One region of the Streptomyces sp. NPDC058678 genome, then DNA from elsewhere that is predicted to be linked to it. Evidence: riboswitches for the same ligand, from Rfam matches in the RefSeq annotation. Region 1 holds a riboswitch; the other holds the start of a gene.

Region 1 (15,861 bases):
TTACGACAGCGGCGTGCCGGCCGCGTGGTTCTTCAACCACTCGATGATCGGTGACGTGGTGGTCGTGAAGAACTCCAACGACGAGACGGTGGCGCCGGACAACGGGTTCAACGGCTGGAACATGTCGTGGGAGAAGTGGAAGGCGTAGGAACGGCCTTCCGCGGAGGTTCCACCCTGGTGTGAGGTCCGGTCCGGTTGGAGGTGCGGCCCTGGTGTGAGCTATCGCACCGGGGCCGTTGCCGTTAGTCGCCGTTAACCTGACCCGCATGACCGTGAATCTCGAAGTAGCCGAGGGCGTGGGCACGATCCGCCTCGACCGCCCGCCCATGAACGCGCTGGACGTCGCCACGCAGGACCGGCTCAAGGAGCTCGCCGAGGAGGCGGCTCGCCGGGACGACGTGCGGGCCGTGGTGATCTACGGCGGGGAGAAGGTGTTCGCGGCCGGCGCGGACATCAAGGAGATGCAGGCCATGGACCACACGGCGATGGTCCTGCGCGCCCGTGACCTGCAGGACTCGTTCACGGCGGTGGCCCGCATCCCGAAACCGGTGGTCGCGGCCGTCACGGGTTACGCACTGGGCGGCGGCTGCGAGCTGGCGCTCTGCGCGGACTTCCGGATCGCCGCGGACAACGCCAAGCTGGGCCAGCCGGAGATCCTGCTGGGCCTGATCCCGGGCGCGGGCGGCACCCAGCGCCTGTCCCGGCTCGTCGGCCCGTCCAAGGCGAAGGACCTGATCTTCACGGGCCGCATGGTGAAGGCCGACGAGGCGCTGAGTCTGGGCCTGGTGGACCGAGTGGTGCCCGCCGACGAGGTGTACACGCAGGCTCACGCGTGGGCGGCGAAGCTGGCGCAGGGACCGGCGATCGCTCTGCGTGCCGCCAAGGAGTCGATCGACACGGGCCTGGAGACGGACATCGAGACCGGCCTGGCCGTCGAACGGAACTGGTTCGCGGGCCTGTTCGCCACCGAGGACCGCGAGCGGGGAATGAAGAGTTTCGTGGAAGAAGGCCCCGGCAAGGCGAAGTTCCTCTGAATCGCTTGCAATTGACGCGGTGTCTGATCCGAGGTCCCTCGATGGGGCGGTTTATGGGAGCCTTAACGCAACCTTAGGCCTGCCTTGTCGAGGGAGTCTGTCGCTTGCCGCCCACGGAGCCTTCGTCGCAGGTCAGACGGGCTGTTCGAGCTTCTGAAGTGCCATCGGCATATGCCGGACGACCCGCACGGAATGACCGATTCCGGGGGGCGTATTCGCCGGGAACGGCCCCGGAGGGCGGTCCGGGCGGCCATGATGGGGGCATGGCGGGGCTGGAGGGTATCGAACAGCCGCGGGGAGAGAGCCGTGCGACCGCGGCGCGCTGGTCTCCGACGGTCGAGGACGAACACGCACTCAAGGCACTCGAACTGTTCGGCAACCCCACGGAGGCGGAGGTTCCGCTGCCGTCCCGCCCCGAGTCCGCTGCCACCGCCCGCCGACTGGCCCAGGTCGTCGTCCTCCGCCAGTGGGGACTCACCCCCAAGATGACGGAAGACGCGGTCTTACTCGTCTCCGAACTCGTCGGCAACGCCGTACGCCACACCGGAGCCCGTGTCTTCGGCCTCCGTATGCGCCGCCGCCGCGGCTGGATCCGCATCGAGGTCCGCGACCCGTCCCGAGGTCTGCCCTGTCTGATGCCGGTCCAGGAGATGGACATCAGCGGCCGGGGGCTGTTCCTGGTGGACAAGCTGTCCGACCGCTGGGGGGTCGACCTGCTGCCCAGGGGCAAGACGACGTGGTTCGAGATGAGGGTGGCGGACCGCTGAGGGTGAGACCCACTTCTCGACCCATGGGGTCGGGTGGAGTGTCGGCGGACCCCTGAGGGGCGAGGCCCACTTCTCGACCCACCGGGTCGGGTGGTGTGTCGAGGGTGGCGGACCCCTGAGGGGCGAGGCCCACTTCTCGACCCACGGGGTCGGGTGGTGTGCCAAGGTGGCGGACCCCTGAGGGGCGAGGCCCACTTTTCGACCCACCGAGTCGGGTGGTGGGTGGGCGAAGGCCGGGGGTCCAGGGGGCGGAGCCCCCTGGCGGGGTCGAAGGGGCGGAGCCCCTGGGGACGGGACGGGCAGGGGCGGCGGGGGGCGGAAGAAGGCCGCCGCACGCGACCCGCACCGGCCGCCGTTCGGGCGAATCGCCCGCTTTCCGCCGTAACCCGCCTTAAATGGTGCGGGTGACCACCAACGACCGCCGTACGGCGCTCCGCGCGGGCGCCGCCTTCGTCACCGCGGGTGCCCTGGGCGCCGGCTGCGCGACCCACGGCGCTGTCGCGCACCCGGCCCCCGCCACCAAGGGCTCCGCCACCAAGGCCCCCGCCACCGGAGCCCCCGCACCCCGCCACTACCCCGCGCACCCCGCCCAGCTCACCCACGGCGCCCGGACCCACCCCCGCGTCGCCCTCACCTTCCACGGCGGCGGCGACCCCGCCACCGCCCGGGCCCTCCTCACCGAAGCCGAAGGACACGACGCCCGGATCACCGTCCTCGCCGTCGGCACCTGGCTCGACGAGCACCCGGACCTCGCCCGCCGCATCCTGGACGGCGGCCACGACCTCGGCAACCACACCCTCCACCACGTCGACATCAACGCGATGTCCGAGGCCGAGGCCCGTGCGGAGATCACCGGCTGCGCCCGGCGCCTGAAACGCCTCACAGGCTCCATCGGCACCTGGTTCCGCCCCTCCCGCGCCGCCCGCGCCTCCCCTCTCGTCGAGCGCCTGGCGCACGACGCGGGCTACCCGCACGTCCTCTCCTACGACGTCGACTCCCTCGACTCCACCTCGCCCGGCGCCGAAGCCGTCACCCGCAAGGTCCTCGGCGAGATCCGCAACGGATCCGTGGTGAGCCTGCACTTCGGGTACGCGGACACGACCGCCGCGCTCCCCGCCGTACTGGAACAACTCGGCCGCCGCGGACTGCGCGCGGTCACCACCACGGAGCTGCTGAGCTGATGCACCGCAACCTCATGAAGAGCACCCTCGTCCTCGGCGTCGCCCTCGCCGCGCTGGCCGCCTGCGGCACCGACACCCACCACCGCGCCGACGAAACCCGGGTCACCAAGGCCGCCGTACCGGCCCCGCCGAAGAAGAAGCAGGTGCAGGGCCTGCCCGGTATGCCGCCCGTCCTCGACCCGCAGGACGTCTACGCGGCGGACCGGCCGGGCAAGCTCTCCCCGGTGGTCAAGGACTTCCCGTCCCGGGTCTACGTGCCCAACACCGAGTCCGACACCGTCTCGGTGATCGACCCGAAGACGTACCAGATCATCGAGACGATCCACGTCGGACGGCAGCCCCAACACGTGGTGCCGTCCTGGGACCTGAAAACCCTCTGGGTCAACAACAACCGCGGCCACTCCCTCACCCCGATCGACCCGAGGACCGGGAAGGCGGGCAAGCCGGTCGAGGTCCACGACCCCTACAACCTCTACTTCACGCCCAACGGCCGGTATGCCGTCGTCATGGCCTCCCTCGACCGCGAACTCGTCTTCCGTGACCCGCACACCATGAAGCGGATCAAGACCGAGCCGGTCACCTGTTACGGCGTCAACCACGCGGACTTCTCCCTCGACGGCAGGTACTTCATCGTCTCCTGCGAGTTCAGCGGCGAACTGCTCAAGGTCGACACGGAGAAGATGAAGGTCGTCGGACAGCAGAAGCTGCCGTTCGACGGCGCGATGCCGCAGGACGTGAAGGTCTCCCCGGACGGCAAGCGGTTCTACGTCGCCGACATGATGGCCGACGGCATGTGGGTCCTGGACGGCGACAAGTTCACCAAGCCGAAGCTGCTGCCCACCGGCAAGGGCACCCACGGCCTCTACGTCAGCCGTGACTCCCGCGAGATGTACGTCTCCAACCGTGGCGAGGGCACCGTCTCCGTCTTCGACTTCACGCGGAACCAGCTCACCAAGAAGTGGCGCCTGCCCGACGGCGGCAGCCCCGACATGGGCGGCGTCTCCGCCGACGGCAAGGTCCTGTGGCTGTCGGGACGTTACGACGCCGAGGTGTACGCCATCGACACCCGCACGGGCGCCCAGCTCGCCCGTATCCCCGTCGGCAGCGGACCGCACGGCCTCGCGGTCTACCCACAGCCGGGCCGCTACTCGCTGGGTCACACGGGCATCTTCCGCTGAGGGAGGGGACGGTGGACACGCCGCCGATCGAGTGATGATCCGCAACATGCCGTCGCGGAACGGGAATTGTGCTCCCCATGATCACAACTCGTCTGCGGCGGCGGGCCGCTGCCGCCGTCCTGTCCCTCGCGGCCGTCCTCGCCACGACGGCCGCCACCGCTCCCCAGCAGCCCGCGAAGGCTGCCGCGACGGCCTCCGCGGGGGCTGCCGCCACGGCCTCTGCGGGGGCTGCCGCTCCCGCCTGTCCCCAGTTCGACGACCCGGTCAAGGCCGCCGTCGACCACCGCGTCGACGTCGACCGGATCACCCCCGAGCCGGTCTGGCGCAAGACCTGCGGCACGCTCTACCGCAGCGACGGCCGCGGCCCGGACGTCGTCTTCGAGCAGGGCTTCCACCCGAAGGACGTCGTCGACGGCCAGTACGACATCGAGAAGTACGTCCTGGTCAACCAGCCCTCCCCGTACGTGTCCACGTCGTACGACCACGACCTGTACAAGACGTGGTGGAAGGCCGGCTACAACTACTACATCGACGCCCCCGGCGGCGTGGACGTCAACAGGACCATCGGCGACACCCACAAGTGGGCCGACCAGGTCGAGGTGGCCTTCCCCGGCGGTATCGCGCGGGAGTACGTCATCGGGGTCTGCCCGGTCGACAAGAAGACCAAGGTCGAGATCATGAGCGACTGCGAGAGCAACCCGCACTACGAGCCGTGGCACTGAGCAGCAGCGCCTCCGCGCCCACGGCCCGGTAACCGGCGGCCTGGAACGCCCGCATGCTGCGGGCGTTCCCCGGCGCCACCTGGGCCCACAGCGGCTCCGTGACGAGATGCCGGGCCGCCGTCACCAGGGCCCGGCCCAGCCCCCGGAGCCGTACGCCGTCCTCCACCTCGACGGACACCTCCGCCCGCCCGGCGATCCCCCGCCCGATCACCACCACACCGCCGTCCGCCGTCCACGCGCGCACGTCGTCGCGCCGCCCGAGGGCGTACCGGATCCGCGGATGGCCGCCGTCCGCGATCTCCCGCAGCGCGAGCGGCGGCTCACCCGGCAGGGGTGAGCCGACCAGCATCGCGTCGATCGTCTCGGTCGTACGCCCCGTCCGCTCCATGAAGGCCGTCAGGAACCGCGCGTTCATCGTCGCCGCGAGGGCGTCGCACGGTACGGCGTCCAGCGTGTCGTACACCCACCGCGGATCCTCGTCCGTGAAGACGACCGAATGCGCGGTGAAGGCGAGGACGCCCGCGTCCCGGTGGGACGCCTGGGCCACGACCGTCGTACGGCCGTCCGCCGGCGGGAAGACGCCCCGCGCCGCCGCGTCGAGAATGTCCCGCAAGGTCTCCGCCACGACCGCCCCCGTCTCGCCCTTGAGTCTCCACCCACTGGAAGGCCCAGACTCGCAGACATGATCGACGACGGCACCGGACTCCTCACCATCGGCGAGCTGGCCCGCGCGACCGGGCTGACCGTGCGCACCATCCGCTACTGGTCCGACGAGGGCGCCCTGCCCCCGGTGACCAGGTCCACGGGCGGTTACCGGCTGTACGACGCCGCGTCCGTGGCCCGCCTGGAGCTGATCCGCACCCTGCGCGAACTGGGCCTCGGCCTGGAGGACGTACGCAAGGTGCTGGCCGGGGAGACCACGGTCGCGGAGGTGGCAGCAGCCCACGTGGCCGCGCTGGACGCGCAGATCCGGTCGCTGAAGGTGACCCGTGCGGTGCTGTCGACCGTGGCGCGACGCGGTTCGACCGCAGAGGAGATGACGTTGATGAACAAGCTGGCACGGCTGTCGGCAGCCGAGCGGAGCCGGATCCTGGAGGAGTTCGTGGAGGAGACCTTCCGCGGGCTGGACACCGCGGACCCGCTGATCCGGGAGCGGATGCGTGGTACGACCGCGAACCTCCCGGACGAGCCGACGCCCGAGCAGGTGGATGCGTGGGTGGAGCTGGCCGAGCTCCTGGAGGACCGGGAGTTCCGGGCGCGGATGCGGCAGGCGGCGGAGTTCAACGCGGCCGACCGCGGGCACGACACCCCCGACGGGGCGTCCCTGTGGTTCGCCCGGCGACTGGTGCAGCTGGGGGCCGAGGCACGGGAGCGGGGCGTCGCGCCCGAGTCCGCGGAGGCCGGGCAGGTGCTGCGGGACCTGCTCGGGAACGCCGACCCGGCTCAGGTACTGGAACGCCTGAAGTCCACGACGAACGACAAGGTCGCCCGCTACCGGGAGTTGCTGGGGATCGTGAACGGCCACGGGGCGGTGGCGGCGCACCGCGAGGAGTTCGCGTGGGTGGTCGCCGCGTTGCAAGCGCGCACGGCCGGTTAATCTGACCTTCGTCAAAGGGACAGCAAGGTACGAGATAAAGGGGCGAATCGGTGGCGGACATCGAAGAGGCACGCAAGCATTTCCAGCGGATCGACACTGACGGTGACGGCTTCATCACCGCCGCCGAGTTCAAGACCGCCCTGGCCCAGCAGGGCGACTGGAACGTCACCGAGTCGGTCGCCGAGGCCATCATCAAGTCCCGCGACCTCAACGGGGACAAGCTGCTGTCGTTCGACGAGTTCTGGGCCCACCTGAACAAGTGACGCGAGTGGCAAAAGGGGGGCGCCCGTGGGGCGCCCCCCTTGGCAAGACCGGCGCCCCGGCCCGCCTGGCACTTCCTGTCGCGGGCGACGACGAGGCGGCGAAGCGGAGGGTGCGGGCCCTCATCGACGAGCTCGGCTTCGACACGGTCGACGCGGGCGGCCTCGACGACTCCTGGCGCCAGCAGCCCGACAGCCCGGTGTACGGGCTGCGGGCCGACGTCGACGGGGTCATAAGGGCCCTGGCGGAGGCGAGCCCGGAGCGCAAGCCGGAGTTCCGCGGCTAGGGCCTGTCCGGCGGACAGGCCCTAGGTCAGACGATCTCGAGAGGCAGGTGCGGCCCGTCCGGCAGGACGACCTTCACGGGGTCCCCGGGCCGCACCACGCCCCCGGTGACGACGACGCTCATGATCCCGGACGTGAACCGCGCCCGGCCCTCCGCGTCCCGCCTGACGACCTGCTTCAACAGCCCCTTCTGGAACCTGTCGATCTGCGCACAGGGATTCCGCAGCCCGGTGACCTCGACGACGGCCTCGCCGCCGAGACGCAGCAGGGTCCCGACCGGCAACCCCAGCAGATCGATCCCCCGCGTGGTGACGTTCTCCCCGAGCTCCCCGGCCGCCACCTCGAACCCGGCGCCCCGCACCTCGTCGAAAAGCTCCTCGTGGATGAGGTGCACCTGCCGAAGGTTCGGCTGCGAGGGATCCTTCTCCATCCGGAACCGGTGCTTCACCGTCGTCCCGGCGTGCACATCCCCCTCCACCCCGAGCCCGGCGAGCAAGGTGATGCTCTCCCGGTTCGGCTTGGTGAAGGAGTACGTCCCGTTGCTGCTGACGGCACTGACAGACCCACCCATGACCTGAAGCTCTCCCAAATGTCAGGCGCCCTCGGCCCACTGGCGCAGCGCCGCCTTGTCGGCGAAATCCGCCACGTTCTTGTCCAGCGGGTCGTCGGTGTACTGGTGGAAGCGCCACTTCGCCTTGATGCGGGGCCGGCCGGCCGTGACGTAGTCCGCGATCCACAGTCCGTCACCCGCGTACGACGTGGTGTCGACGGTCAGCCAATAGTTCCTATTACAGTACAAGATCACTCGGTTGTTCGGCCGCAGCGCCTTCACCTTGCGGATGAAGTTGTCCTTCTCCGCGTTGCTCGGGTGTCTGCCGTCGCCGGTCGTCTCCCAGTCGACGACCAGGATGTCACCCGCCTTCTCGGGGGCCTTGCCGACGAAGTACTCCGCCTGGGCCGTCAGGTTGCCCGGCCAGAGGAAGTGGTAGAAGCCGACGACCAGGCCGGCGTCCCGGGCCCGCTTCGTCTGGGCGGCGAGTTTCGGGTTGACGTACGTACGGCCCTCGGTCGCCTTGATGAAGACGAAGGAGAGGCCGTCGGTGTCGTAGGTGGCGGACTGGTAGGCGCTCACGTCGATGCCGCGCAGCATGGGTGCTCCCTGAAGTGCCTGTAGGGGGGACACGAGTCGGTTGCTGACCGCAGCCCCACCTTGGCACGGGTGATCCGCGCGTGGCGTGGAAACACCGACCTGCGCTCGTCGGCGGCGGACGTCAGCACTCGATGATGTTGACCGCCAGCCCGCCCCGGGCCGTCTCCTTGTACTTGACGGACATGTCGGCGCCCGTGTCCTTCATCGTCTTGATGACCTTGTCCAGGGACACCTTGTGCGAGCCGTCCCCGCGCATCGCCATCCGCGCGGCAGTGACCGCCTTCACCGCGGCCATGCCGTTGCGCTCGATGCAGGGGATCTGGACGAGGCCGCCGACCGGGTCGCAGGTGAGGCCGAGGTTGTGTTCCATGCCGATCTCGGCGGCGTTCTCGACCTGTTCGGGGGAGCCGCCGAGGACTTCGGCGAGCGCGCCCGCCGCCATCGAGCAGGCGGAGCCGACCTCGCCCTGGCAGCCGACCTCGGCGCCGGAGATGGACGCGTTCTCCTTGAAGAGCATGCCGATCGCGCCGGCGGCGAGCATGAAGCGGACCACCCCGTCCTCGTCGGCGCCCGGAACGAAGTTGAGGTAGTAGTGGAGCACCGCGGGGATGATGCCGGCCGCTCCGTTCGTCGGCGCGGTCACCACCCGTCCGCCCGCCGCGTTCTCCTCGTTCACCGCCATCGCGTAGAGCGTGATCCACTCCATCGCGTGCGCCAACGGGTCGCCTTCCGCCCGGAGTTGGCGCGCCGACATGGCGGCCCTGCGACGGACCTTCAGCCCACCCGGCAGGATGCCCTCGCGGGCCATGCCGCGCGACACGCACGCCTGCATCACCCGCCAGATCTCCAGCAGCCCGGCGCGGATCTCCTCTTCCGTGCGCCAGGCCCGCTCGTTCTCCAGCATCAGCGCGGAGATGGACAGGCCGGTCTCCTGCGTCAGGCGCAGCAGCTCGTCGCCGGTGCGGAAGGGGTACTTGAGGACCGTGTCGTCGAGTTTGATGCGGTCCGCGCCCACCGCCTCCTCGTCGACGACGAAGCCGCCGCCCACCGAGTAGTACGTCTTCGTGAGCAGCTCCGCCCCCGAGGCGTCGTACGCCCACAGGGTCATGCCGTTGGCGTGGTAGGGGAGGGTCTTACGGCGGTGGAGGACGAGGTCCTTGTCGAAGTCGAAGCCGATCTCGTGTTCGCCGAGGAGCCGCAGACGGCCCGCCTCCCTGATGTCCGCCACCCGTTGGTCGGCCTTCTCCACGTCCACCGTCCGCGGGGAGTCGCCCTCCAGGCCGAGCAGTACCGCCTTGGGCGTGCCGTGACCGTGGCCGGTCGCGCCGAGGGAGCCGTACAGCTCGGTCCGCAGGGACACGACCGTGTCCAGCAGGGCCTCGTTGCGCAGTCGGCGGGCGAACATGCGGGCCGCGCGCATCGGGCCGACCGTGTGGGAGCTGGACGGGCCGATGCCGATCGAGAACAGGTCGAAGACCGAGATGGCCACGGGAACTCCTCAGTACGGGTGGTGCAGGGGGCGCGCGCCCCGCACTGACGAGTGTGCGGGGCGCGCAACAAAAAGGAACTACTTGTTCAGACCGGGGTACAGCGGGTGCTTGGCGGCCAGGGCCTTGACCCGGGTCTTCAGCGCCTCGACGTCGGCCCCCGCAAAGGGAGCGGGCGCCTTCAGCGCCTCGGCGACGACGTCCGCGACCTCGGCGAAGTCCTCGGCGGTGAAGCCGCGGGTGGCGAGGGCGGGCGTGCCGATCCGCAGGCCGGAGGTGACCATCGGCGGGCGCGGGTCGTTCGGGACGGCGTTGCGGTTGACCGTGATGCCGACCTCGTGGAGGCGGTCCTCGGCCTGCTGCCCGTCCAGCTCGGACTCGCGCAGGTCGACCAGGATCAGGTGCACGTCGGTGCCGCCGGACAGGACGTTCACGCCGGCCGCGCGGGCGTCCGGCGCGGTGAGGCGCTCGGCGAGGATCCGCGCGCCCTCGACGGTGCGACGCTGGCGCTCCTTGAAGTCCTCCGAGGCGGCGACCTTGAAGGAGACCGCCTTGGCCGCGATCACGTGCTCCAGGGGACCGCCCTGGAAGCCCGGGAAGACGGACGAGTTGAGCTTCTTGGCGAAGTCCTTCTTGGCCAGGATGATGCCGCCGCGCGGGCCGCCCAGCGTCTTGTGGGTGGTGGAGGTGACGACATCGGCGTACTCGACCGGGTTCGGGTGCAGGCCCGCCGCGACCAGACCCGCGAAGTGAGCCATGTCGACCCACAGGAAGGCCTCGACCTCGTCCGCGATCCGGCGGAACTCGGCGAAGTCCAGCTGCCGCGGGTACGCCGACCAGCCCGCGATGATCACCTTCGGCCGGTGCTCCTTGGCGAGCCGCTCGAGCTCGGCCATGTCGACCAGCCCGGCCTCGTCCACGTGGTAGGCGACCACGTTGAACTGCTTGCCGGAGAAGTTCAGCCGCATCCCGTGGGTGAGGTGGCCGCCGTGCGCCAGGTCGAGGCCGAGGATGGTGTCGCCGGGCTTGGCCAGCGCGAACAGGGCGGCCTGGTTGGCGGAGGCGCCCGAGTGGGGCTGCACGTTGGCGTACTCGGCGCCGAACAGCTCCTTGACCCGGTCGATCGCGATCTGCTCGGCGACGTCGACGTGCTCGCAACCGCCGTAGTAGCGGCGGCCGGGGTAGCCCTCGGCGTACTTGTTGGTGAGGACCGAGCCCTGTGCCTCCATGACCGCGAGAGGCGCGAAGTTCTCGGAGGCGATCATCTCGAGGGTGGACTGCTGGCGGCTGACCTCGGCGTCGACCGCGGCGGCGATCTCCGGGTCGAGCTCGTGCAGGGGCGTGTTCAGAACGGACATCGGGTGTACGACTCCTCAGCCGGCGGAAAAGGCGGTGTACTCGTCGGCGGAGAGCAGGTCGGCCGGCTCCTCCGCGACGCGTACCTTGAACAGCCACCCGCCCTCGAAGGGAGCGGAGTTCACCAGTGACGGGTCGTTGACGACGTCCTCGTTGACCTCGGTGACCTCGCCGTTGACCGGGGAGTACAGGTCGCTGACCGACTTGGTCGACTCCAGCTCGCCGCAGGTCTCGCCCGCGGTCACCGCGGCACCGACCTCCGGGAGCTGGACGAAGACGACGTCACCGAGCGCGTTGGCCGCGTGCTCCGTGATGCCGACCGTCGAGACGCCGTCCGCGGCGGCCGACAGCCACTCGTGCTCCTTGCTGTAGCGCAGCTCTTGGGGGTTGCTCATGGCCTGGATTCTCCTGTACGCGGGGGAGTGCTGGTGATGGTGGGACTGCTGGAAACACACGTGAGCAGCGGATATGTGCGCAGGGTCACGCGCACGAACCGCTCAAGTGTCTACTTCTGGCGCTTGTAGAACGGCAGCGCCACGACCTCGTACGGCTCGTGGCTGCCCCGGATGTCCACACCGACACCCGGCGTGCCCGGCGCCGCGTGCGCGGCGTCGACGTACGCCATCGCGATCGGCTTGCCCAGCGTGGGGGAGGGCGCGCCGGAGGTGACCTCGCCGATCACCTCGCCGCCGGAGACGACCGCGTACCCGGCGCGCGGGACGCGACGCCCCTCGGCGACCAGGCCGACGAGGACGCGCGGAGGGTTGCTCTCGGCGCGGGCAGCGGCCTCGGTGAGCGCCTCGCGCCCCACGAAGTCGCCCTCCTTCTCGAACTTCACCACGCGTCCGAGCCCGGCGTCGAAGGGGGTCGACGCCGTCGACAGCTCATGCCCGTACAGCGGCATGCCCGCCTCCAGACGCAGCGTGTCCCGGCAGGACAGGCCGCAGGGGACCAGGCCGACGTCCTCGCCCGCCTTGGTCAGGGCCTGCCACAGCTCGACGGCGTGCTCCGGCTGCACGAACAGCTCGAAGCCGTCCTCGCCGGTGTAGCCGGTGCGCGCGATGAGCGCCGGGACGCCGGCGACGGTGCCGGGCAGGCCGGCGTAGTACTTCAGGCCGTCCAGGTCGGCGTCGGTGAGGGACTTGAGAACCCCCGGCGATCGCGGACCCTGCACGGCGATCAGCGCGTAGGCGTCCCGGTCGTCGCGCACCTCGGCGTCGAAGCCGGCGGCACGCTCGGTCAGCGCGTCCAGCACCACCTGGGCGTTGGAGGCGTTGGCGACGACCATGTAGTGCGAGGAACCGGCCTCGGTGTCGGCCAGCCGATAGACGATCAGGTCGTCGAGGATGCCGCCGTCCTCGCGGCAGATCATGGTGTAGCGGGCCCGGCCGACACCGACGGACGCGATGTTGCCCACGAGCGCGTAGTTCAGGAGCTGCGCGGCCTGCGGGCCGGTGACGGTGATCTCGCCCATGTGCGAGAGGTCGAAGAGACCGGCCCGGGTGCGCACGGCGTTGTGCTCGTCGCGCTCGGAGCCGTAGCGCAGGGGCATGTCCCAGCCGGCGAAGTCGGTCATCGTCGCGCCGAGCGAGCGATGCAGGGCATCGAGCGCGGTGTGACGGGGTGCGGTGCTGCTCATCGGACGGTCGTCTCCCAAGGCATGACGGCGAGGTCGTTCCTCCCCATCTGTCATCGGAACCTGAGAGGTTCGTCATGACCCCGCGAAACGGTGGTCACGACTTGCACCTTGGGTGGAGCCGCTGTGGCAGCGGCCCGCTTTTCAGATGTGCCTCGCCCGCGCGGTAACGGGGACCTGAGAGATTCAAGGGAGGGACTTGCTCCTTCGGCGCCCCAGCGACGTACGGCTGGGGACTCTCCCGCGCGGATTCAAACGGCCGGTATGCAGTTGGCGCGCACATCATCGCACGCATCTTCGGTCCGCGGCAGGTCACATCTGTAACCGGCCTGTGGCAGTAAGCGCATGAAAACAGGAGACACCGCGTATTACCTTCTCTTTACACTCGACGGGGAGGGGAACTCGTGACCCGCCCCAGGGGAGGACGATCACGGTGAACAGGACTACGGCGTACGCCACGACCTCGGCCGTCGCGCTGCCCGAGCAGCCCGCGGCCCGCGAGGCGTGCGGGACGCGGCCGGGACCCGTCCTCCGCGACCTGCGCGAGCGCGAGGGCCGCAGCCCGCACGCACTGCTCTTCGGACCCCGCGACCTCGTCGTGATCACCGGTCTGCCCGGCAGCGGCAAGTCCACGCTGATGCGGCGCACGGTCAAGGGCCTGCGGATCGACTCCCAGGACACCCGAGACCGCTGGGACGGCCGGCTGTCCCGCTTCCTGCCGTACGCGGTCTACCGCCCGCTCGTCCGCCTCGCCCACTACGCGGGGCTGCGCCGCGCCCTGCGCTCCGGCGCGGGCGTCGTCGTGCACGACTGCGGTACGCAGGCCTGGGTGCGCGGCTGGCTGGCCCGCGAGGCCCGCCGCCGGGGCGGCATCCTGCACCTGCTGCTGCTCGACGTCGCCCCCGACACGGCGCTGGCGGGCCAGCGCGAACGCGGTCGCGGGGTCTCGCGGTACGCGTTCCTGCGCCACCGCGGCGCGGCCTCCCGCCTGATCAGCTCCGTGGAGAAGGGCGACCTGCCCCAGGGCTGCGACTCGGCGGTACTGATCGACAGGGACGCGGCGAACGTTCTGCGCCGGATCGGATTCACGGGCTGACCCCGCGCCGGTCCGCACCCGCTAGCCTTTCAGCCACAGCAGCGGTACTCGGCAGGCGGTAGGCAGCAGATGGACTTCCCGGCGGATCTCCCAGCGGGCTTCTCGGAGTTCCCGGCACAGGCGCACCCCCATTCGCACGGCGGATGGCCCGGCAACGAGCTGGAGGAGGTGCTCTCCGCCTCCCTCGGCATCCCCGGGGCCGGCGGGCGGATCATCGAGGTGCTCGGCCGCAGCTTCGTGTGGGTGCCGCTGCCCAGCGGCGGCGGCCCGCACAGCGGCCCGCTCGACCTCCCGACCCTGGAGATCGACGGCCAGGCCTATGTGCCGGTCTTCAGCTCCGAGGAGCAGTTCCGCCAGGTCGTCGGCTCGCACCTGTCGTACACCATCGCGCCCGCGGTGGAGTTCGCCCGCGGCCTGCCCCCGCAGGTCGGCATCGCCGTGAACCCGGACGGCACGGTCGGCGTCCCGCTGCCCCCGGCCGCCGTGGCCGACCTGTGCCGCTCCGGCCGTACCCCGCTGGACGGCCCGGCGAGCGGCGGCCGCGTCAAGCTCTACGAGCCCGACTGGCAGGACGACCCCGTCGACTTCCTCGCCGCCGCCTCGGCCGAGTTCGCGTCGACAGGCGTCGTCCTCACGGCCCGCCGCTGCCTGGCGGCGATCGAGACGGCGGACCCCGTGATGTTCGTCGGCGTGGAGCTCTCCCACTGGGAGGCCCCCGACCTGCGCACGGTCCCCACGGACGCCCTGGCGAGGGCCCTGGGCCGCGCCCCGGCCCCCTGGCCGGTCAACCTGGTCCTCCTGGACGTGGCCGACGACCCGGTCGGCCACTGGATGCGCGAGCAGGTCCGGCCCTTCTACCAGTACGGCTACTGAGGTAGTCAGGGGCGCGGGGAACGGCGCGACAGGCCCCACGACCCGCACCCGCCGACGGCGAACAAGTCCCGAGCTCTTGGGCGGCTGCTGTCGGCACCGCCACATAAGCTGGTTTCATATCGAGGCAACTTCACGAAGGGGCGGTACAGGTGAGCGGCATCGCGGCCGGTCAGGTCGAGCACATGCTGCGCCAGGTGACGCCCGGGCGCTACGACGCCTACGAGGCACTCCTGCGCGCGCTCGCGACTCCCTCCTCCGGCCAGATCTGGATGCTCCTGTGGCACGGCCAGGCCGGCTCCCCCGACGCCCAGTACGGAAACATGGAGGTCGAGGGCTACGGCTACGCCCCGTGCGTCACCTCGGCCCAGGAACTCTCGGCCAGTGGCTGGAACCGCTCCTACGAGGTCGTCGACGGAATCGACGTCGCCCGCACCCTCTACCCCGACCACTACGGCCTGTGGCTGAACCCGCACGCTCCCGGCGGCGGCGTCGGCATCCCCTGGCTCGACCTGCGCCGCATCGCCACCGGCCTGGAGCGCCAGCCCGCCGGTCCGCTCCGGCTGTCCGAACCCGGCATCGAGATCCCGCAGTTCTACGCCCTGGTGGCGCAGAACGCCCACCGCACCCCGGCCGTCCGCTCACTGCGCCGCGCCTGGGTGCAACCCGCGCTCGGGGCGCCCTATCTGGCCATCGGTCTAGACGTGTACGACACCAGCCCGCCGGCCGTCGACTCGGTGCGCGCGATGATGCAGCAGTCGATCGGAGCGGTCCCGGACGGGCTGCCGGTGTCGACCGTGGCGATGTCCGACGAGTACGACCCGGTGGCTCTGTGGATGCGGGCGAGCGCCCGCCCGTTCTACGACCGCGAGGCCCATGCCGCGCCCGCCCCGGCCCCCTCCTCGGCCCAGGCTCCGGCGGCCGGATACGGCTATCCGCCGGCCCGCGGCGGATACTGATCGGACGTCATCCCGGCCCGGGCGGCCCGGCATGTCTCCGCGCGTAGAACAGGGTGGATCGCACCTATGTGCCCCAAATGTCCCAAGTAGCCTGTGTCCGCCCCGCGTTACCCGGCGTCCGGATAACGGAACCCTCCAGCCCGCATCACGTTTATGCATCCTTTCACCGCCAAGTCTGGCAACAGATCGCCAAAGCGTTGAAGACTCCGGCACCAGGGACCTTTCGTCCCTGTGTACGACGGACTGATCAATGCCGCCACAGCGGCAAGTGCGGGCCGGCTAC
Region 2 (15,861 bases), on a different contig from region 1:
ACCTTGCCGGTCACCGGGTCGATGCGCGCGACCCGGACTCCGGAGACCGCGCACCAGCAGTTTCCGTCGTCGTCCCAGGCCAGGTCGGGGTCGATGCCCGGCAGGTCGATCCACACCGGGTCGGACCACGGACCCTCGGGACGATCGCTGGTCACAAGGAAGTTGCCCTTGCCGGACACATTCGTCGTGATCATGTAGAAGCGGCCGTCATGGTGTCGGATCGTCGGGGCGTAGATCCCACCGGAGGCCACCGTGTCGTCGGGCAGTTCCAACTGTCCCGGTCGGTCCAGCACGTTGCCGATCTGGCGCCAGTGCACGAGATCACGGCTGTGGAAGAGCGGGACACCGGGGAAGTACTCGAAGCTCGAGCACACGAGGTAGTAGTCGTCACCGACCCGGCACACACTGGGATCCGGATGGAAGCCACCGATCACGGGATTGCCGTACGTCCGCATGCGCGTCAGTCCCTTCGAGCGTCGCGGCGGGCGAAACTTTCGGATGATCCAACGAACGTTACGGGCGCACTGTAGGTGGCCCGGACAGCCGGGGCAAGATGCCGTCAGCCGCGCTCGCCCGCGTTCCGGGACGTTCGCCCGGAGGCCAGGCGATGAAGCCGAGAGGGCGCGCTCCGGAGTGCTCCGATGCGCTTCTTCAGGGTTGTCGGCAGCGCGTGGGGGCGCCCGGCGGGAGCCCCCACGGCGGCGCGGAAGCGCCCCACCCGCCGTGCACCCGCCGAGCGCCCGCGGTTGACGCGTCAAGAACCGCCGAATACCCGTCAGACTGGCGTCAACGGATGCCGCCCCGCCCGGGGAGTCCCTACCGTCGGCCCCATGGGACTCCGCGACGTGTGGCACGAGCCGGCCGGCGCAAGCGCTCCAGGGCCCGGTGCGGCGGTGCACGACCGGCGCTGGGTGCGGGAGTTGCACAGTTCCGTCCGCTGCGCGGCCACGCTTCTCGGGCTGCTGCTCGTCATCGACTGGGGCGAGGGCTGCTTCACGCTCTGGCGCGGTGCCCTGTGGCTGGCGCTGGGACTGCTGCTCTTCGTGGTGCTCTGCCCGCCCCGGGTGCGCGCCGGCGAGGGCTGGCTGGCGTCCCGTGGACTGCTGCGGGAGCGCCGGGTCCGCACCGACCTGCTGGTCTCCGTCAGCTGCCCGGACGGACTGAGCCGCCGGCTGGTGCTACGGGACGTGCTCGGCGGCCGGGTGGAGATCGACCCGCAGGTCCTGGTGGACAACCCGGACCTCTGGCACCGCTTGGACGAGGACGCCCAGACATCCGCCTCCCGCGGCTCGCTCACCTGCGGCGCCCCCGTCCTGGGCCGCCTCTCCCAGCGGATCGACCGTGAGACCGCCCTGCACGTGTTCAAGATCTCCGGCCTCGAGTGACGGCGCCACCTGCGCGGGGCGGCCGGAAAGGGTCGTACGTCATGACTCCGGGTGTCCGCCTTCGGACGATCTCCCCGCACGCCACGTACCCCGCCCCACCGGCCGTCGGGCGGACGATCACCGGCTTGACCTGCTACTGACGCCCGCGCCGACCTCCAGCGCGCCGTCTCAACGGAAGCTTGACGCGCTCAGGCCCGGCAATCCGTGGGTTCTGGTATCACTCTCCGCCTACGCTGATTTGGCCGTACGCATGATGGCCGGATCCACACACTGAGCCGCTCTCCAGGAGCACGCCCGATGGCCACCACCGAACACCCGCCGCCCAGACGTCTGCGCTCCTGGATGCTGGAAGGCCTGTCCGGCATGGGCAAGGGCGGCGGCCCTCAGGGCCCGCACACCACACCCGAGCCCACGCACCAGGGCCGACGCTGGCGGCGGGTCATGTGTCCGACCGGCGTCGGCGGCTTCTCGGCCACGGCTGCAGCCGGGCATCGCGGCCCTCGCGGCCGGCCTGCCGTCTCCCGTGGCGACCATCGTGCTGGTGATCGTCACCCTTCTTCCTCTTCGGCCAGGACGAGGTCGCCCCGGGTCACCCGAGAGGTGCTGCGCGAGGCGGGACCGGGCCGGCCCCGCGGGGCCCGCGTCCACACCGGCTGAGCACGGCACCACCCCGTCCTCGCCGCACCCCGCCCCACATCCACGACCCACCGTTCACGGCCCTATCGTGACCGCATGCAGTCCTACACGATCGGCCAGGCAGCAAGACTGCTCGGCGTGAGCTCCGACACCGCGCGCCGCTGGGCGGACGCCGGGCGGGTGGCGACCCACCGCGACGACAGCGGGCGGCGGCTCGTCGACGGACGGGACCTGGCCGCGTTCTCCGTGGAGCTGGCCAAGGCCGCGAGCACCGACGAGGACACGCCGTACACCTCCGCCCGCAACGCCTTCCCCGGCATCGTCACCGCCATCAAGCTGGGCGACGTCGCCGCCCAGGTCGAGATCCAGGCCGGCCCGCACCGGCTCGTCTCCCTGCTGACCCGCGAAGCCGTCGAGGAACTCGGCCTGGAGATCGGCATGGAGGCAACGGCCCGCGTGAAGTCGACGAATGTACACATCGACCGCGTCTGAGGCTCCCCTCGACGAGACTTGCGTATGAACGCACATGCCAGCCTGCATGCGTTTCCCCCCAGCTCATGCGATGCCGCAGCTGACTTATGCCTCGCATATGCGGAAGTATGATCGGCGCAACGGAAGGGTCCGACGGGCTCTTCTCCATGCAGACCGAGGGAGTGGCCCCGTGATGACCCGTTCCGTTCGCCGGACCCGCCGGACCCTGCAGGCGGTCGGCGCGGGAGCCACCGCACTGCTGGCCCTGAGCGCGTGCTCCTCGTCCGGCTCCTCCGAGGCGGAATCGGGCGCGGCAGGATCCGGCTCCTCCGCGAAGCTCTCCGGCACGGTGACCGTCTTCGCCGCCGCCTCTCTCCAGGAGAGCTTCACGACCCTGGGCAAGCGGTTCGAGGAGGAGCACCCCGGCACGAAGATCACCTTCAGCTTCGGCGGCAGCGACACCCTCGCCGCGAACATCACCGGCGGCGCCCCGGCCGACGTGTTCGCCGCCGCGAGCGCCAAGACGATGGCGATCGTGACGGACGCGAAGGACGCCGTCGGCCCGCCCGCCACGTTCGTCCGCAACCAGCTGGAGATCGCCACCCTGCCGGGCAACCCGCACAAGGTCACTTCCCTCAAGGACCTCACCGAGTCCGGCCTGAAGGTCGTCCTGTGCGACAAGACGGTGCCATGCGGCTCCGCCGCCCAGACGGCCCTGGAGACCGCCGGCCTCAAGCTCACGCCGGTCTCCTACGAGCAGGACGTCAAGAGCGCCCTCACGAAGGTCGAGCTGAAGGAGGCCGACGCCGCCGTGGTCTACAAGACCGACGTGAAGGCGGCCGGTGACAAGGTGGCGGGCGTGGACTTCCCCGAGTCGGCCGAGGCCGTCAACGACTACCCGATCGCCCTCCTCAAGAACGCGCCCAACCCCGCCGCCGCCAAGGCCTTCATCGAACTGGTGAAGTCCGCCGAGGGCCAGAAGGTCCTGACCGGGGCCGGGTTCCTCACGCCATGACCGGGCCCGACAAGGCCGCGGCCGACACCGTGGAGGGTGGGCGCCGGCGTCTTCCGGCACGCGCCCGCCGAGGCGTGCCCCTGCCCCTCCTCCTCCCCGCCCTGGCAGGGCTGGCGTTCCTGCTCCTCCCGCTGGTCGCCCTGCTCGTACGAGCGCCCTGGCGCAGCCTCCCCGAGCAGCTGGCCAGTGCGGAGGTCTGGGAGGCCCTCCGCCTGTCCCTGGTGTGCGCCACGGCGGCGACCGCGCTGAGCCTGGTCGTCGGCGTCCCCCTGGCCTGGCTGCTGGCCCGCGCCGACTTCCCGGGCCGCGGTCTGGTCCGCGCTCTGGTGACCCTGCCCCTCGTCCTGCCCCCGGTGGTCGGCGGCGTGGCACTGCTGCTCGCCCTCGGCCGTAACGGCGTGGTCGGGCAGTGGCTGGACTCCTGGTTCGGGATCACGATCCCGTTCACCACGACCGGCGTGATCCTCGCCGAGACCTTCGTGGCGATGCCGTTCCTCGTCATCAGTGTCGAGGGCACCCTGCGCGCCGCCGACCCGCGCTACGAGGAGGCGGCCACCACCCTCGGCGCCTCCCGCTTCACCGCGTTCCGCCGGGTCACGCTGCCGCTGATCATGCCGGGCATCGCAGCGGGCTCCGTCCTCGCCTGGGCACGAGCCCTCGGCGAGTTCGGGGCCACGATCACCTTCGCGGGCAACTTCCCGGGCCGCACCCAGACCATGCCACTCGCGGTCTACCTGGCCCTCCAGAACGACCCGGCGGCCGCCATCGCCCTCAGCCTGGTCCTGCTGGCCGTGTCGATCGCGGTCCTCGCGGGTCTACGCGACCGCTGGATGACCCCCTCATGACCCCCCACCACCCACCCGCGCCTCACCCACCCCGTCAACCTGCGGGCAATCGCGCCGCTCGGGACGGCTGGGGTGGGCGCATCCCCCACCCACCCTGCCCGCCGCCCCCACCGCGCCTCACCCACCCCGTCAACCTGCGGGCAATCGTGCCCGCTCGGGACGGCACAGGTGGGCCCAACCTGCGGGCAATCGTGCCGCTTGGGCGGCACGGGTGGGCGCAGGCGGCACCCCGTCAACGCCGGGCTGCGCGACTCACCCCCGGCCCACACCGACCCCGGTCCCGCACGAACCCCGTCCGAAGACGCCCCGCACCGTCGCCCACACCTATGAACGTACGAGAACCCTCCCCACCCCCACCCCTCGCTCTCCCCCGACCTCGCCCCCACAGCCCACCCCACTCCAGCCACTCCAGCCACTCCAGGACACGCCCCTCATGACCAACGTCGACGACACCACAACCGACGCCACCGCCGACGGCACCCGCGGCGAAGGCCTCAACGCCCACCTCGTCGTCGCCCGCGACACCTTCCGACTCGACGTCAGCCTCACCGCCGCCCCCGGCGACGTCGTCGCCCTGCTCGGCCCGAACGGCGCCGGCAAGACCACCGCCCTGCGCGCCCTCGCCGGCCTCGCCCCGCTCACCGGCGGCCATCTACGGCTGGACGGCGCCGAGTTGGACCGTACGCCCCCCGAGTCCCGCCCGGTCGGCGTCGTCTTCCAGGACTACCTGCTCTTCCCACACCTGTCCGCCCTCGACAACGTGGCCTTCGGACCCCGCTGCCACGGCGCGACCAAGGCGGAGGCCCGCGCGCAGGCCGCCGAGTGGCTGGACCGCATGGGCCTCGCCGACCACGCCGGCGCCAAACCCCGCCGCCTCTCCGGCGGCCAGGCCCAGCGCGTCGCCCTGGCCCGCGCCCTGGCCACCAGCCCCCGCCTGCTCCTCCTCGACGAACCCCTGGCAGCCCTGGACGCCCGCACCCGCCTGGAGGTACGCGCCCAACTCCGCCGCCACCTCGCCGAGTTCGAGGCCGTCGCCGTCCTGGTCACCCACGACCCGCTGGACGCCATGGTGCTGGCCGACCGGCTGGTGGTCGTCGAGCACGGCCTGGTCGTCCAGGAGGGCTCACCCGCCGACATCGCCCGCCACCCCCGCACGGACTACATCGCGCAGCTGGTCGGCCTCAACCTCTACAAGGGCCAGGCCGATGGCCACACGGTCCGTCTGGACGCCGGCCCCGCCATCACCACCACGGAGGACCTCGCCGGACCGGTCTTCGTCGCGTTCCCCCCGGGCGCCGTGACCCTCTACCGCGACCGCCCCACCGGCTCCAGCGCCCGCAACCTCTGGCGCTGCGAAGTGGCCGGCCTGGAGACCCACGGCGACCAGATCCGCGTGGACCTCACCGGTGAACTCCCCCTCGCCGCCGACCTCACGACGGCCGCCGCGGCGGAGCTCGACCTGCACCCGGGCGCACCGGCCTGGGCAACGGTCAAGGCGACCCAGACGCACGCATACCCGGCATAAGCCCCACCTCCGACTACCGTGGGGACCCCCGCTCCCCTACCCCCGGCGAGGCCCTCCCCATGAGCCTGAGCATCCGCAACCAGCTCCCCGGCACCGTCACCGCCGTCACCCCAGGCGAGGTCATGGCCACGGTCAAGGTCCGCCTCACCGGCGGCCGGAACCTCACCGCGGCGATCACCCTGGAGGCCGCCGAGGAACTCGGCCTCACCGCGGGTGCCGCCGTACACGCCCTGGTGAAGTCGACGGAGGTCTCCCTCGCCACCGCCCCGGTCGAGGGCGTCTCGATCCGCAACCAGCTCCCGGGCACCGTCCGCGACATCACGACCGGCGGCGCCATGGCCGCCGTCAAGGTGGCCCTCGACGGCGGCGATCTGACCGCGGTGATCACCAGAGACGCCGTGACCGACCTCGCCCTCGCACCCGGCACCGTGGTCGTCGCCCTGATCAAGTCGACCGAGGTCTCCCTCGCGACCCCATGACACACAAGGGCTCCGCCCGACGAACAGCCGGACGGAGCCCTCAGCACGTACGACAACCGGACGGAGTCCTCAGCACGTACGACAACCGGACGGAGCCCTCAGCACGTACTACAAAACGTCAGTCCTCGTACGCATCCAGCGGCGGGCAGGAGCAGACCAGGTTCCGGTCTCCGAACGCCTGGTCGATACGACGCACCGGCGGCCAGTACTTGTCCGCCACCGACACACCGGCCGGGAAGACGGCCTCGTCGCGCGTGTAGGCGTGCTCCCACTCCCCGCCCATCGCGCCGGCGGTGTGCGGCGCGTTCCGCAGCGGGTTGTCGTCCGCGGACCACTCGCCCTTGCCGACCTTCTCGATCTCCGTTCGAATGGCGATCATCGCCTCGCAGAACCGGTCGAGCTCCGTCAGGTCCTCGGACTCGGTCGGCTCGATCATCAGCGTGCCGGCCACCGGGAAGGACATCGTCGGAGCGTGGAAGCCGTAGTCGATGAGCCGCTTGGCGACGTCGTCGACGCTCACCCCGGTCGCCTTGGTCAGCGGCCGCAGATCGATGATGCACTCGTGCGCGACCAGCCCGCCCGGGCCGGTGTAGAGCACCGGGTAGTGCGGCTCCAGGCGCTTGGCGATGTAGTTGGCACTGAGCACGGCCACCTGCGTGGCCCGCCTGAGCCCCTCCCCGCCCATGAGGCGGACGTACGCCCACGAGATCGGCAGGATCCCGGCGGAGCCCCAGGGCGCGGCCGAGATCGGCCCGACACCCGTCTCCGGCCCCGCCGCGGGCTGCAGCGGGTGGTTCGGCAGATACGGCGCCAGGTGCGCACGCACACCCACCGGGCCGACGCCCGGACCGCCCCCGCCGTGCGGGATGCAGAAGGTCTTGTGCAGGTTCAGGTGCGAGACGTCACCGCCGAAGTGCCCCGGCTTGGCCAAGCCCACCAGCGCGTTCAGGTTGGCCCCGTCGACGTACACCTGGCCGCCCGCCTCGTGCACCTGGGCGCAGATGTCGGCGACGTGCTCCTCGAAGACACCGTGCGTCGACGGGTACGTGATCATCAGCACCGACAGCTCATCCCGGTACTGCTCGATCTTCGCCCGCAGGTCCTCGACATCGATCTCGCCGTCCCCGGCGGTCTTCACGACGACGACCTTCATGCCCGCCATGACCGCGCTGGCGGCGTTGGTGCCGTGCGCCGACGACGGGATCAGGCACACGGTCCGCTGCTCGTCACCGTTCGCACGGTGATACCCGCGTACGGCCAGCAGCCCGGCCAGCTCCCCCTGCGAGCCGGCGTTGGGCTGCAGCGACACGTTGTCGTATCCGGTGACCTCGGCGAGCCGCTCCTCCAGCTCACGGATGAGCGTGAGATAGCCCTGCGCCTGCTCGGCGGGCGCGAAGGGGTGCAACTGCCCGAACTCGGGCCAGGTGACCGGCTCCATCTCGGCGGTCGCGTTGAGCTTCATGGTGCAGGAGCCCAACGGGATCATGCCGCGGTCGAGCGCGTAGTCGCGATCGGCCAGGCGGCGCAGGTAGCGCAGCATCGCGGTCTCGGAGCGGTGCTGGTGGAACACGGGGTGCGCCAGGTACTCGTCGCTCCGCAGCAGCGCGCCCGGAAGAGTCTCCTCGGTGACCGCGTCGAGCGCCTCGATGTCGCCCTCGACCCCGAACGCGGCCCACACGGCGCCCAGTTGGGCCCGCAGGGTGGTCTCGTCGCAGGCCATGGACACGTGGTCGCCGTCCACGAGCCGCAGATTGACGCCGTTGGCCCGCGCGGCCGCGACGATCTCGGCGGCCCTCCCCGGCACCCGGACGGTCAGCGTGTCGAAGTAGGAGCCGTGCACGACCTCGACGCCGCCGGCCGTCAGGCCCGCGGCGAGGACCGTGGCGTACCGGTGGGTGCGCCGCGCGATGGTCCGCAGGCCGTCGGGGCCGTAGTAGACGGCGTACATACCGGCCATCACCGCGAGCAGCACCTGCGCGGTGCAGATGTTGCTGGTTGCCTTCTCCCGTCGAATGTGCTGCTCACGGGTCTGCAGGGCGAGCCGGTACGCCTTGTTCCCGTCCGCGTCGACGGACACCCCGACGAGCCTTCCGGGCAGGCTGCGCGCGAACTTCTCGCGCACTGCCATGTATCCGGCGTGCGGTCCGCCGAAGCCCATCGGCACACCGAAGCGCTGCGTCGTCCCGACCGCGATGTCCGCACCGAGCTCCCCCGGGGACTTCAGCAGCGTCAGCGCCAGCAGATCGGCGGCGACGGTCACCAGCGCGCCGAGCTCGTGTGCCTGCTCGATCACCGGCTTGATGTCGCGTACGGCCCCGGAGGCGCCCGGGTACTGGAGCAGCACTCCATTGATCTCACGACCGGCGATCTCGGCCGGAATTCCGTCGCTGAGGTCGGCCACCACGACCTCCACACCGGTCGGCTCGGCGCGGGTCTCGATCACGGCGACGGTCTGCGGCAGCGTGTCCGCGTCGACCAGGAAAAGCCCCTTCTTGTTCTTGCCCATGCGCCGGGAGAGCGCCAGTGCCTCGGCGGCCGCGGTGCCCTCGTCGAGCAGCGAGGCACCGGAGGTCGGCAGCCCGGTGAGGTCGGCGACCATGGTCTGGAAGTTGAGCAGGGCTTCGAGCCGCCCCTGGGAGATCTCGGGCTGGTACGGCGTGTAAGCCGTGTACCAGGCGGGGTTCTCCATGACATTCCGCAGGATGACGGGCGGCGTGAAGGTCCCGTAGTACCCGAGCCCGATCATGGAGTCGAGAACCTGGTTCCGGTCTGCCAGCGAACGCAGCTCGGCCAGCACCTCGGCCTCGGTGCGCGCGCCCGGCAGCTCCAGCGCGTCGGCGTTCTTGATCACATCCGGGACCGCGGCGGCGGTGAGCTCGTCGAGTGAGCCGTACCCGACCTGCGCGAGCATCTTGGCCCGCGCCTCCTGGTCGGGCCCGATGTGGCGCTGCTCGAAGGGGATTCCCTGCTCGAGCTCGGAGAGCGGAATGCGATGGGCGGTCATAACGGAGGCCTCCTGGTCTGACACGACCTTCGAGGGTCACCACGGCGCGGGTACCCGGACGGCCTCCCCCTCTGTCATCTCAACCTGAGAGCTTCACCGGACACCCGAGGGCACCCGACTTTCACCGTCGGTGAGAGCGGAAGCCGTCGACGCCGTCGGCACCCGCCCTGCTTTCCAGAGTGACCTCGTCCATGCGGTACGTGGGCCTGAGAGATTCCGGGGAGGATTTGCTCCTTCGGCGCCTCCGATGATGTCTGGAGGACTCTCCCGCACGGGGTCAGCAGCCGTTTGTCAGCGTACCAGCGAGGTCCACGCTCCGACCTTCGAGTGGCCACCTTCCGGAATCTGCTCTTTTGTAGTGTTTACGGATGAGTTGCGATCAAGTGGAGGGCCCGTGCAGACCGACATCGATCCGCGCAACCTGATCGGCCGCAAGGCGTTGGACCGCAACGGCACGAAGCTCGGCACCATCGACGAGGTCTACCTCGACGACGCGACCGGCGAACCGGAGTGGGCCGCCATACGCACCGGCCTCTTCTCCAGGGACGCGTTCGTCCCCCTGGAACCGAGCGAACTGATCGAGGGCACCCTCCACGTCCCCTACGACCGCGCCCTGATCAAGGACGCCCCCGACTTCGGCGTAGGCCGCCACCTCTCCCCCGAACAAGAACTCCAGCTCTACCACCACTACGGCCTGGACCTGGCCGCCCCTCCCCCCTTCCCGGACCACAACTTCGGCAAGCTGGCAGGCACGGACGACCCCTGACCCCACCGCCCCAGAACCACTCCACCAACTCGCCCCCACGACGCACCCCGCCGACCCGCACCCGCTCCCCCCGCACACGCCCAGCCACGCCGGCCCACCCCGCACACACCGCCCCCCGCCGAGCCAGGCCACCGCACGCCTACCCCACCCGCACCCGCTCCCCCGCAACGCGCCCAGCCACGCCGGTCCATCCCCCCCCCCCCCCCGGGGCCGGCGGGGCCCCCCGCCCCCCCCCCCCCCGACGTCAGCCCTTCGGCTCCTGCGCTGACCTCCAGCAGTGCCGCCATGGGGCTCCCCGGCGGCTGATCACCAGCCATCCCGCCCCGGCGCAAACACATCACCCCACCGACCTGCGCGCCCGCACTGCTCGTCATCAGTGACCGGGCGCTGAGGCAATGCGTCTTTCGCCGGCCTTCGCAAGGTCACCTCCGCCCGTGCAGGCACTCACCAAGTGCGCCCCGAGGCCCTCCCTCGAACCCGCACCTGAACCACGCGCAGTTCATCCCCTGCACATACGAGGACCGCGCCATCGGCATCATCGACTTCTCGCAGTCGTACACCAGCGTCCTCGACGCGCTCGCCATCCTCGACACCGGCGCCGCCGGCTGGACCAAGGCGGACCGCACCGGCATGGCGAAGTGGAACACCGACATCCTCAGCTGGCTCAGGAACAGCGACTTCGGCAAGCAGGAGGCCGCCGCCACGAACAACCACGGCACTTTCCACGACATGCAGGTCGCCGCCCTCGCCTACGCGACCGGCGACAAGAGCCTGGCCCGCCGAACGGTCCTCAGCGCGGGCAGCACGCGCATAGCTCCGCAGATCGCCGCCGACGGCAGCCAGCCCCAAGAACTGAGCCGCACGCGCAGTTGGCACTACTCGACCTTCACCCTGGTCGCCCACACCCGGCTCGCGGCCATCGGACGGCACGTCGGCGTGAACCTGTGGACGTACCGGGGACCCGACGGGCAGAACCTGTTCCGTGCGGTCGACTACCTGCTGCCCGCCGCGACCGGAGCCGCCGCCTGGCCGCACCCGGAGCTCGAGTTCCACCGGTATGCGGCCACTGACGTGGTGCACGCGGCCGTCGACGCGGGCGACCGGCAGGCTCGGCGGGCCGTCCTCTCACTGGAGGAGCCACCGGGTGGCGATCTGTGGGCCTTGCGCCCGGCAGCGGAGCAACTGGACTCCATCACGGGCTGATCCCGGTAGGCGGCGGGCATCGCGGCCGGGCCGGGCGGCAGGGTTCCGTAGCCCGCCGCCCGGCCCGGTCGGCGTGTGTCAGGGCCTGATCGTCAGCCAGTCGAGCGCGGCGACCCGGCCCGGGCCCTTCGCCACGAGGTAGAGGTTGTGCGCGCCGGTGACCTCGCGTTTCAGGGTCACGGACTGCTCCTGCCAGTCCCGCGGTACCCGCGACGGGCACCGTCGCGGCCCCCGGACCGTCCGGCGCGTCCAGGCGCAGCTGGATCGAACGACCCTGTGTGCAGGCGGAGTTGATTCGTACGGTGAGGTTCTTTCCGCGGATGTTCGTCTTGCGGAAGGCCACCCAGTCGCCGGAGCCGAGCACTCCGGTGGCCGCCGTGCCGCGCTCCACGCCTCGCACGGTCGTGGTCTTCTCGGCCTGGAGCGTCGAGGCGGCGTCGGGCCCGTCGCCGTACAGGCGGATGTCGTTGACGACCCAGAGCACGGGCCCGCTCGCGGTGAGCGTGACCCGTACATGGCGGGCGGTGGTCTGCCCGGGGAACACCGCGTCCTGGGTGAAGGAGCGGCCGGAGCCCCGGGTGAGCGGTTCGCCCCACTGCGTGCCGTCGCGGCTGACGGAGACCGTGAATCCGTACGGCTGGCCAGGGGTGTCGCGGCCTGCGTCGAGGGAGAGCCGGTCGAAGGTCTTGTTCTCGCCGGTGAGGAGACCGCTGCGGCGGTCACGTCAGGCCGAAGCCGGTGGAGACCTGGAGCAGCACGTCGGCTCCGCTGTGACCAGGAGAGGAACTGCCGACCGGTCAGGCGCCCGCGGGCTCGGCCTCCAACGGGAAGTGACACAGGGCCGTGTGGGGTTCGGCGCCGTCCGCCCTCTCCCGCACGACGACCGGAGGTGCCTGGGTCGCGCACCGGTCCTCGGCACGCCAGCACCTGGTGCGGAAGCGGCACCCGGAGGGGATGTCGAAGGGAGAGGGGATCTCCCCCTGGAGCTGGATCTCCTGACGGTGGGTGTCGTGGCCGGTGCCAAGGACGGGGGCGGCCGACATCAGCGCGGCCGTGTAGGGGTGTCGGGGCTGTTCGAAGACGTCCTCCGTGTCCCCGTGTTCGATGACCTTGCCCAGGTACATCACGGTGACCCGGTCGGAGATGTAGCGGACCACGGACAGGTCGTGGGAGATGAACAGGTAGGTGACACCGAGGCGCGTCCGCAGGTCGGAGAGTACGTTCAGGACCTGCGCCTGCACCGACAGGTCGAGGGCGGAGACGGGTTCGTCGCAGACGATGAGATCGGGGTCCAGGGCGAGAGCGCGGGCGATGCCGATGCGTTGGCGCTGGCCGCCGGAGAACTCGTTGGGGTAGCGGTGGGCGTCGCTCTCCCGCAGTCCGACCAGGGCGAGCAGTTCGCGGATCCGCTTCTCGCGGGCCTTCGCCCCCGGTACGACGTCTCGGTGGGTTCGCCAGGGTTCGCCGATCAGGTCGGCGGCGGACATGCGGGCGTTGAGCGAGGCGAAGGGATCCTGGAAGACCATCTGCACGCGCCGGCGCCAGGCCAGCAGCTCCTTGCCGCGCAGCGCGAAGGGGTCGGTTCCGTCGAACCGCACGGTGCCCGCGTCCGGACGCTCCAGCCCGAGCAGCACCCGGGCCAGGGTGGACTTGCCGCAGCCCGACTCGCCGACGAGTCCGAGGGTCTCGCCCCGGCCGATCCGTACGTCCACCCCGTCCAGGGCGGTCAGCCGGCGCCGGCCGCTGCCGAAGGTCTTCGTGAGTCCTCGTACCTCCAGCAGCGGCGGGCTGTCCTGGGTACCGTCCGCTCGGGGCCCGGGGGCGGCGGTGGTGGCGCGGGACTCAGACACGGTCGAGCTCCTCGGAGAAGTGACAGGCGGCGAAGCGACCGTCGCCCGACGGACGCAGGGACGGCCGCTCCTGGACACAGCGCTCGCGCACCAACGGGCAACGGGCCTGGAAGACGCAGCCGGGCGGCACCGCGCTCAGCTCGGGCGGGCTGCCGGGAACGGCGGGCAACGGGCGTCCGCGCACGCTGCCCTCGGGCACCGAGTCGAGCAGTCCCCGGGTGTAGGGGTGGCGGGGTGCGGAGAAGACGTCGTGCACCGGTCCGTTCTCCACGACCGTGCCGGCGTACATCACGACCACGTCGTCGGCGCGCTGCGCGACCACGGCCAGATCGTGGGTGATCAGGACGAGTGCCATGTCCCGCTCGTCCTGGAGGTCCCGCAGCAGCCGCATGATCTGCGCCTGCACGGTCACGTCGAGGGCGGTGGTGGGTTCGTCCGCGATGAGCACGTCGGGAGCGAGGGCGACGGCCATCGCGATGAGCAGCCGCTGCCGCATGCCGCCGGAGAACTGGTGGGGATAGGACCTGGCCCGTTGCCTCGGCTCGGGGATGCCCACCCGCGTCATCAGCTCGATCGCCTTCTCCTGGGCCTGGCGCCGGGAGAGTTTGTGGTGGATGCGGAAGGGTTCGCCGATCTGCCTGCCCACCGGCTGCACCGGGTTGAGGGCGGTCAGGGCGTCCTGGAAGACGATCGACAGGACCGGGCCGGCCAGCTTGCGGCGTTCCGCGGGGCTCATGCGGAGGGTGTCGTCGCCCCGGACCCGGACGGCACCGCCGGTGACCGCCGCCGCGGGGTCCAGCAGACCGACCACGGACAGTGCGGTCATCGACTTGCCGCAGCCGGACTCGCCCAGCAGGGCCAGGGTGCGGCCGCGGCGCACGCTGAAGCTGACGCCGTCGACGGCGCGTACCGTCCCGGAGGGCGTGCTCAGGTCCACGCACAGCCCCTCGACATCCAGGGCGGGGGTGTCCGTGGTGGTCGGGGCGGAAGCGGTGTTGCTCGTCACGGGATCATCTCCGGAGGAACGGCGGCCGAGACGGCCCGGCGCTTCTTGGGCAGCCTCAGGCGCCAGCGCTGGGCGGGGTCGGTGGCGATGCGGGCCCAGGCGGCGAGCACCGTCGCGGACACGGTGGTGAGCACGATGGCGAGTCCCGGCAGCACGGTGATCCACCACGCGGTCTGGAGGTACTGCCGTCCCTGGGCGACCATCAGGCCCCAACTGACGTCCGGGGGCTGGATTCCGATGCCCAGGAAGCTCAGCGACGACTCGGTGAGCATCACGAAGCAGAAGTCGAGGGTGGCGACGGTGAGCAGGGTCGGCAGGGCGATCGGCAGGAGGTGCCGGTAGATGATCACCCGACCTGGTGTGCCGAAGGTCCGGGCCGCGTCGACGAACAGCCGGCTGCGCAGTTCCGCCGCCTCGGCCCGCGCGGTGCGCAGGTACACCGGGATACGGGTCACCGCCAGGATCAGTACGAGGTTCAGCGCGCTGGGCGAGAAGACGTACAGCACGACCACCGCGATCAGCAGCGAGGGGAAGCTGAGGATCACGTCGGCGAGCCGCATCGCCACGCTCTCGCGGCGCCCTCCGTGGTAGCCGGCCCACAGCCCGAGGGCCGAGCCGATCGCCAGCGAGCACAGCACCGCAGGGACGGCCACGGACAGCGTCGTCGCCGCCGCCTCGATCAGCCGGGCCACCATGCTGCGCCCCAGGACATCGGTGCCGAGCAGCCCGTACACCCCGTCGCTCAGGGACGGTGGACGCAGGGAGGCGTCCAGGTCCTGGCGTTGGGCGCGGTCGCCGATGAACAGCCGGCCGAAGAGGGCCACGAGGGCGACCACGGTGAGGATGACGGCCCCGACGGCCGCGGCCCGGTCCCGGCCCAGCATCCGCCACAGGCTCGGCCGCCGGTGGTGGGCGGGGGAGGCTCCCTCCGGGACGTCGGTCCCTTCTCGGGTCGTGCTGCTCGCTTCGCTCACGCCGGCACCGCCTGTCGCACTCGGGGGTCGGTCAGCGCGTGGCAGACGTCGACGAGGATGTTCAGCGCGAAGATCGTCACGGCGGTCAGGAGCACGGCTGCCTGCAGGACCGCGAAGTCGCGCTGGAGGATGGAGTCGATCATGAGCTTGCCGATGCCGGGCCAGCCGAAGATCGTCTCGACGATCACCGCGCCGTTGACCAGGCCCACCGTCAGGTCGCCCGCGACGGTCAGGACCGGTGTCGCGGCGTTGCGCAGGGCGTGCCCGAAGACCACGCGCCGGGGCGTGGCGCCCTTGCCCCGGGCGATCTTGACGTAGGGGGCGGACAACGCGCTGACCATGCTGCCGCGCACCACCTGGACCAGTACGCCGAAGGGGCGGATCAGCAGGGTCGCGATGGGCAGGACCCATATCTCTGGGCCGCCGAGCGTGCCCGAGGTCGGCAACCACCCCAGGCTCACACCGAAGACCAGTACGCCCATGATGGCGAACCAGAAGTCGGGGATGCTGGCGGCCGTCATCGACAGCAGGCTGGCGATCCTGTCGATCAGGGAGTTGGGGCGGTAGGCGGCGAGGCTGCCGACCAGCACGGCTCCGGTGATCGCCAGCAGCATGGTCACACCGGCGAGCTGAAGGGTGACGGGAAACGCGTCGATCACCATCGAGCCCGCCGACTGCCCGGTGCGCAGTGAGGTGCCGAAG

The links. A riboswitch is a leader RNA that binds a small molecule or an ion and turns the genes downstream of it on or off. The one in region 1 is predicted to bind glycine.
Region 2: another riboswitch for glycine. It lies ahead of gcvP (aminomethyl-transferring glycine dehydrogenase); the one in region 1 lies ahead of gcvT (glycine cleavage system aminomethyltransferase GcvT).

What each region holds. Positions count from the first base shown of each region.
Region 1 is NZ_JBHXSG010000006.1:194,341-210,201, reverse strand. Features, by position in the region: gene ACFWWR_RS09090 (Ig-like domain-containing protein) at 1-148, shown strand, start outside; gene ACFWWR_RS09085 (enoyl-CoA hydratase/isomerase family protein) at 267-1,034, shown strand; gene ACFWWR_RS09080 (ATP-binding protein) at 1,298-1,801, shown strand; gene ACFWWR_RS09075 (polysaccharide deacetylase family protein) at 2,197-2,982, shown strand; gene ACFWWR_RS09070 (PQQ-binding-like beta-propeller repeat protein) at 2,982-4,160, shown strand; gene ACFWWR_RS09065 (ADP-ribosyltransferase) at 4,238-4,882, shown strand; gene ACFWWR_RS09060 (GNAT family N-acetyltransferase) at 4,836-5,507, opposite strand; gene ACFWWR_RS09055 (MerR family transcriptional regulator) at 5,565-6,479, shown strand; gene ACFWWR_RS09050 (EF-hand domain-containing protein) at 6,530-6,742, shown strand; partial or broken gene ACFWWR_RS09045 (NADP oxidoreductase) at 6,793-7,026, shown strand; gene ACFWWR_RS09040 (MOSC domain-containing protein) at 7,053-7,595, opposite strand; gene ACFWWR_RS09035 (GH25 family lysozyme) at 7,617-8,174, opposite strand; gene ACFWWR_RS09030 (L-serine ammonia-lyase) at 8,296-9,663, opposite strand; gene glyA (serine hydroxymethyltransferase) at 9,742-11,019, opposite strand; gene gcvH (glycine cleavage system protein GcvH) at 11,035-11,412, opposite strand; gene gcvT (glycine cleavage system aminomethyltransferase GcvT) at 11,523-12,656, opposite strand; glycine riboswitch at 12,808-12,907, opposite strand; gene ACFWWR_RS09010 (AAA family ATPase) at 13,081-13,749, shown strand; gene ACFWWR_RS09005 (enhanced serine sensitivity protein SseB) at 13,819-14,622, shown strand; gene ACFWWR_RS09000 (enhanced serine sensitivity protein SseB C-terminal domain-containing protein) at 14,805-15,578, shown strand.
Region 2 is NZ_JBHXSG010000042.1:34,545-50,405, reverse strand. Features, by position in the region: gene ACFWWR_RS31690 (glycoside hydrolase family 43 protein) at 1-455, opposite strand, end outside; gene ACFWWR_RS31685 (hypothetical protein) at 831-1,385, shown strand; partial or broken gene ACFWWR_RS31680 (amino acid transporter) at 1,683-1,956, shown strand; gene ACFWWR_RS31675 (molybdopterin-binding protein) at 2,118-2,513, shown strand; gene modA (molybdate ABC transporter substrate-binding protein) at 2,686-3,507, shown strand; gene modB (molybdate ABC transporter permease subunit) at 3,504-4,352, shown strand; gene ACFWWR_RS31660 (ABC transporter ATP-binding protein) at 4,786-5,877, shown strand; gene ACFWWR_RS31655 (molybdopterin-binding protein) at 5,937-6,356, shown strand; gene gcvP (aminomethyl-transferring glycine dehydrogenase) at 6,475-9,360, opposite strand; glycine riboswitch at 9,545-9,640, opposite strand; gene ACFWWR_RS31645 (PRC-barrel domain-containing protein) at 9,755-10,126, shown strand; partial or broken gene ACFWWR_RS31640 (alginate lyase family protein) at 10,601-11,329, shown strand; partial or broken gene ACFWWR_RS31635 (hypothetical protein) at 11,586-11,720, opposite strand; gene ACFWWR_RS31630 (ABC transporter ATP-binding protein) at 12,127-13,179, opposite strand; gene ACFWWR_RS31625 (ABC transporter ATP-binding protein) at 13,172-14,185, opposite strand; gene ACFWWR_RS31620 (ABC transporter permease) at 14,182-15,159, opposite strand; gene ACFWWR_RS31615 (ABC transporter permease) at 15,156-15,861, opposite strand, start outside.